Aggregicoccus sp. 17bor-14: one gene and its partner. The main gene of each other region encodes a partner of the protein of the gene in region 2 in a complex. Links are inferred from orthologs where the notes say so. Each region holds a gene or a part of one and is shown on either strand. Other genes may lie near its edges.

Evidence for each region. Proteins that work in one complex are often made in the same cells at the same time.
Region 1: the proteins of holB (region 2) and dnaN are in contact, whole or in part, in a cryo-EM structure (PDB 8GIZ), measured with the Escherichia coli proteins. The link is inferred for Aggregicoccus sp. 17bor-14 from one-to-one orthologs.

The regions. Positions count from the first base shown.
Region 1 is NZ_VJZZ01000013.1:65,189-67,958, forward strand. It holds dnaN (DNA polymerase III subunit beta), read right to left. Parts: upstream 2,054-2,770; coding sequence 947-2,053; downstream 1-946. Other genes in the region: FGE12_RS22810 (ELWxxDGT repeat protein), read right to left, coding at 1-841; msrB (peptide-methionine (R)-S-oxide reductase MsrB), read left to right, coding at 2,342-2,770. UniProt on the Escherichia coli protein: Confers DNA tethering and processivity to DNA polymerases and other proteins. Acts as a clamp, forming a ring around DNA (a reaction catalyzed by the clamp-loading complex) which diffuses in an ATP-independent manner freely and bidirectionally along dsDNA.
Region 2 is NZ_VJZZ01000001.1:658,302-661,334, forward strand. The notes cover bases 96-2,877. They hold holB (DNA polymerase III subunit delta'), read right to left. Parts: upstream 2,112-2,877; coding sequence 1,080-2,111; downstream 96-1,079. Other genes in these bases: holA (DNA polymerase III subunit delta), read right to left, coding at 96-1,083; FGE12_RS02930 (mechanosensitive ion channel family protein), read left to right, coding at 2,211-2,877. Outside these bases: more of holA, read right to left, coding at 1-95; more of FGE12_RS02930, read left to right, coding at 2,878-3,033. UniProt on the Escherichia coli protein: Part of the beta sliding clamp loading complex, which hydrolyzes ATP to load the beta clamp onto primed DNA to form the DNA replication pre-initiation complex.

The DNA.
Region 1 (2,770 bases), on a different replicon or contig from region 2:
TGCGCCACAGGCCGCACGCCCCTGTGCCGTCATCCGCAGCAAAGTAGAGCGCGTTACCCACTGCGACGGGCGCGGCCGAGTACGCCCCCACCCCATCGCCGTCGCTGCGGATGTCCTTCACGAGCCGGGTGCCGCCCGCGCTGCCATCGCTGCGCCAGAGCTCTCGTCCGTGGACGGAGTCCTCGGCCGTGAAGAACAGCGTACCGTTCAGGTCCCGCAGGAATCGGGGATCGGAGGTTTTCGCGCCAGGCCAGACGTCGACCACCAGGTGCGTTCCGTCCGTGGTGCCGTCCGACACCCAGGGCTCAGCGCCCGTGTCCGGGTCCGTGTGCACGAAGCCCAATTGGGTTCCGAAGCGCCGGAGGGAGAAGGCCCAGCCCTCGCCCTTGGGAGAGAGCGACTGCACGAGCTCTGGGGACTCGGCGTCCTCCGAGATTTTCCAGAGCCCGAGCGCACTCGTCGGGCCGGCGAAGAAGTACAGCGCATCACCCAGCACTGCGGGCTCGTCACCGAGGGTGTCCGCAGTGTCATCCGTGAAGTCCTTCACGAGGCGCGTTCCCTGCTCCGTCCCGTCGCTGCGCCAGAGCGCCGGGCCGCTCACGCCGTCGTCCGCGCGCAGGAACAGCGTGTGCCCCAGCGCGTGCAGGTGGAAGTAGGGCTTGAGCCGCTCGGGCAGGCCGTCGCCGGGCCCGGGGTTGAGGTCCTTCACCCGGTGCGCGAGCGGCGCGGGGGTGCCCAGCGCGGAGGACTTCCCGGCGAGCCGCGGTGCCTCGGGCTGCGGGCCACAGCTGCTCGCGCCTGCGAGCAGCGCCAGGGTGCTCCACTTCCACAGCGTCGACATGGGGTCCGCCCTCTTTCGGAGGACGCAGCCTACCCCGGAAAAAGCGAGAGGGCCTCTTTCCCGCGGAAAGGGCCCTCCTCCCTCACTCCCTCGTGAGAGGGGCGCTCAGACGCGCATCGGCATGACCACCGCGGTGAAGCTGCGGTCGCCGGGGCCGTGCAGCACGCCGGGGCTGTGCTCGTCGCCCAGCTCGAAGGCCACCTCGTCGGTGTCCGTCACGCTGAGCACGTCGATGAGGTAGCGGGCGTTGAAGCCGATGGTGATGTCCCCGCCGCGGTAGGCGACGTCCAGGTCGTCCTTCGCCTCGCCGAGGTCCGGGTTGTTCGCCGTGATCTTCAGCGTGTTCTCGCCCAGCCCGATGCGCACCGCGTAGCTCTTGTCCGCGGAGAGGAGCGCGATGCGCTTGAGCCCCTCGAGGAAGCGCACCTTGCTGATGAGGACCTTCTTCTCGCCCTCCTTGGGGATGACGCGCTGGTACTCGGGGAACTGCCCGTCGATGAGGCGCATCACCATGGTGAGGCCCGGCTTCTTGAAGAGGGCCGAGTTCTCGGCGAAGCCCAGGTGGCACTCGGCATCCGGGGCCTCGTCCAGCAGGCGCTTGAGCTCCATCAGGCCCTTGCGCGGGATGATGACGCCGCTCTTGAGCTTGAAGTCGCCGGTGAGCTCGCGCTCGATGAGGCTGAGGCGGTGGCCGTCCGTGGCCACCATGCGCACCTTGCCGCCCGCCTGCGGCTCGAAGAAGACGCCGTTGAGGATGTAGCGCGTCTCGTCGCTGGAGATGGCGAAGCTGGTCTTCTTGATCATCTCCAGCAGCGTGGCGCCGGGCACCTTCACCAGCGGCGCGTTCTCCTCACGCGGCAGCTTCGGGTACTCCTCGGGCGCCATGCCCACGATCTTGAAGTGGGCGCTGCCGCTCGCGATGTCCACGTAGTTGTTCGCGAGCTTCTTCAGCGTCACCTGCGCGTCCGGCAGGTTCTGCACGATGTCGAAGACGTACTTGGCGCTGAGCGTGACGGCGCCCGGCTTGGTGACCTCGGCCGGGTGCTCGCTCACGATGCCGATGTCCAGGTCGAAGGCCGTGACGGTGATGCCGCCCTTCTGCGCCGTGACCAGCACGTTCGCGAGGATGGGCATCGTCGTCTTGCGCTCCACGATGCCCTGGGCGCGGTAGAGGGCCTTCTTCAGCTCGTCGGCAGCGATGCGGAATTCCATAGCCCGGCGGGTGTAGCCCCATCGCGCCGGGGCGTCAATGAACCGGCCTGCCCTCCCTGCGGCGGCGCGAACAGCCCCGAAGTTCCCGGAACTCTTCTGGAACTCCTCCGGAACGCCCTGGGGTCCCTGGCCCTTGCGCGCACGCCGCAGCGGGCAGGACGCCCGGCGCCCGCGTGCCTCGCCTCACCCACCGGCCAGGCGGGCGGGGCGGGGGTGCGAGAATGCACCGGCGGGCGCATGGTCGGGGGGATGGGGCGGGTTCACTCCCCCAGGGAGGAGCCTTCTGCCATGAGCCCGAGCCACACCGCGAGCTGCGCCCAGCTGGACCCATCCGCTTCTCCGGCCACGCCGCAGGCGCCGCACGGCGGCGACGAGCAGTGGCGCCGCCGCCTCAGCCCCGAGCAGTTCCGCGTGCTGCGCAAGAAGGGCACCGAGGGCGCCTTCACCGGCGCCTACTGGGACCACCACGCGCGCGGCACCTACCGCTGCGCGGGCTGCCACGCGCCGCTCTTCGGCTCCGAGGCGAAGTTCGACTCGGGCACGGGCTGGCCCAGCTTCACCGCGCCGCTCGCGCGCGAGCACGTGGAGGAGCGCTCGGACGAGTCGCTCTTCATGCGCCGCACGGAGGTCGCGTGCGCGGGCTGCGGCGGGCACCTGGGCCACGTGTTCCCGGACGGCCCCGCGCCCACGGGCCTGCGCTACTGCATCAACTCCGTG
Region 2 (3,033 bases):
GTCGAAGGAGCGCGGGGGCGCGCCCTGCGCGTAGCGGTTCATCCGCTCGTGGTTCTCCAGCAGCGTGCGGGTGATGGAGGCGACGGCGCCCAGCAGCTGCAGCGCGTGCGTCCCCTGCCCCATCGCGTCCTCGGCATAGGCGAGCGCCGCGCGCAGGTCGCGCTTCTGCAGCGCGTCCGAGAGCTCGAGGAACTCCTCCTCGCGCGCGTGGCCCACCAGCAGCGCCACGTCCTCGGTCTCGATGACGGCGCTCTGCACGTAGAGCGCGAGCTTCTCCAGCTCGCTCTGCAACAGGCGGATGTTGCCGCCCACCCGCTCCTTCAGCGCCGCCTCCGCCCCGCGGCCCAGCCGCTTCTTGAAGGGGCGCAGGAACTCGGCCGCGAGCTCGGAGATGTCCAGGTCCTTCAGCCGGCTCGCCACCTTGCGCTCGACGAGGCGCCCCTCCTCCTTCGCGAGCTTGAGCAGCGGGCTCTTCGCGTCCACGTCGGTCGCGGCGAGCACCAGCGCGTGACCCGGCGGCACGCCCTTCTGGAACAGCTCGAGCAGCGCGCTCGCGTCGCCCTCCGGGGCGCTGATGCGCTCCTCGCGGCAGAAGGCAGCGGCCTCGCGCAGGAAGGCGAGGTCCGCCTCGGCGAGGTCCACGTTCAGCTCCTCCTTCCACGCCTCCACGCCCGGCGCGCTCGCGCCGTCCGGGTCCAGCTGGTCCACGCCCCAGCCGGCGCGCGCCGCGAGCGCGAGCAGGCGCCGCGCCCCCTCCTTGCGCTTGCCGGCCTTCCACGCCTCGCGCGCCTTGCCCAGCGCATCCCCGCGCCCCTTCTTGGGCGCGAGGAACTCCGGGTCTCGCACCAGCACCACCTTGCGCCCGGGGAACAGGGGCATGGTGGCGAGCTCCTGCGCGGCCTCGCGCGGGGAGGCCGCGTCCAGCACCACCAGGTTCAGCCCCATGGCGGCGTCCGGCACGAGCAGCTTGATGAGCTCGTCCGCGCCCTTGCGCACGAGGTACTCCTCACCCCAGAGCAGGTAGAGCGGGGCCACCTTGCCCGCCTTCGCCTCGGCCAGCACGTCGTCGAGCTCCACGCTCATCGGGCCTCCATCATCTCGATGAGCATCCGCTCCAGCTGCAGGCGCGGCGCTCCGTTGCGGCCCACGATCGCCCCGAGCGCGCGCTCGAGCAGCGCGAAGCGCCGGTGCAGCCCGGCCTCGGAGAGGCGGCCGGCCACCTCGCGCGCGAGCGGCTCCAGGTCCTGGTTCGCGAGCCCCGCGCCGGCGCCGGTGCGCGCCACCGCCACGTCGCGCGTCCACAGCGTGAGGATGGTGAGCGCCTGCTCCGCGTCGTCGCGGCTGCTGCCGTGTTCCTCGGCAAAGCGCAGGAGCGGCAGCGCGTCCCCGCCCCACAGCGCCTCGAAGTCCGTGATCAGCTGCTTGCGCCGGCCCAGTGCCTTCACGTCCAGCGCGAGCGCGCGCCCGAGGCTGCCGCCGGCCATCACCGCCACCAGCGCCGCGGTCGCCGGGTCCAGCTTGCGCTCGGCTTGCACGCGCTGGGCGAGGAAATCGAGCGGCAGCGGGCCGAAGGGCACCTTGCTGCAGCGGCTGCGGATGGTGGGCAGCAGGCGATCCAGCGCCGAGCACAGCAGCACCAGCGTGGTGTCCGAGGGCGGCTCCTCCAGCGTCTTGAGGAAGGCGTTCTGCGCCTGGGTGTTCATCGCCTCCGCGCTCGCGACGAGGGCCAGCTTGCGCGGGGACTCGAGCCCGCGCAGCGAGAGGCGCTCCTGCAGCTGGCGGATCTGCTCCACCCGGATGTCGCGGCTGGGGGTGCCGCTGATGTCCGAGCGCCCCGCGAGCCCGCGCTCCACGCGCTCGGCGTCCGGCATCAGCCACAGCACGTCGGGGTGGGTGCCCTTGGCGATGCGCGTGCAGCTGCTGCACACCCCACAGCCCTCGAGCGGCTTCTCCGGACAGGTGAGTGCCTGTGCGAGGCCCACCGCCGCCAGCTCCTTGCCCACGCCCTCGGGGCCGACGAAGAGGTAGGCGTGGTGCACCGATCCGCCACGCAGGGCGGCCCGGAGGGCCTCGACTGCGCGCGGCTGTCCGAACACCGAGGCCAGCGTCATGGGCGCTGTGTATCCCCGCTCGGACGCCGGAGGTCAACCGCCCGCTTGCCCGCCGCGGCTTGACCCCCTGCCCCCGGCTGGGCAGAGTCGAGCGCGCCCGTGCTTCCCCTCCTCCAGAGCAACCTCTTCCTCTTCGCGGGCGCCCTGCTCGCGGTCGTCCTGCTGGCCGTTCGCGCGGGCACCTCCGACGCGCTCTTCAAGCGCGACCTGCGCGGCGCGCTGGCGCTCATCCTCACCTTCCTCGCGCTGAGGCTGCTCTCGTGGGTGGTGCCCCTGGAGCACTTCCCCAGCCTGGGCAAGGCAATCCAGGTCTCCTGGATGCTCACCTTCGCCTTCGGCATGGTGCGCGTCGCCGTGTCCTTCGGGCTGAAGCTGCTGCGGCTGCGCACGCCCGTCACCACGCCGAAGATCCTGCGCGACGTCATCGACTTCACGCTGTACGCGCTCGTCACGGTGCCCATCCTCCGGGCGCAGCTGAACCTGGACCTCACCGGCCTGCTCGCGACCTCTGCGGTGCTCTCGGTGGTCATCGGTCTCGCGCTGCAGGAGACGCTCGGAAACCTCTTCGCGGGCCTGTCGCTGCAGCTCGAGCGCCCCTTCCAGGTGGGCGACTACGTGAAGGTGGGCGAGTACACGGGTCTCGTCGCGCAGATCGGCTGGCGCGCGACGCGCATCGAGAACTTCCGCCGCGAGAGCATCACCCTGCCGAACAGCCTCGTGGGCAAGCAGGCCATCAAGAACTTCTCGCGCGGCGGCGAGCCGGTGGGCCAGGACCACTACATCACCCTGTCCTACGACGCGCCGCCGAACGTGGTGAAGAGCGTGCTGCTCGACGTGGTGCGCAGCAACCCGCTCGTCCTGCAGGACCCGCCGCCTTCGGTGCGCACCAACGCGTACGAGGAGAACGGCATCAAGTACATGA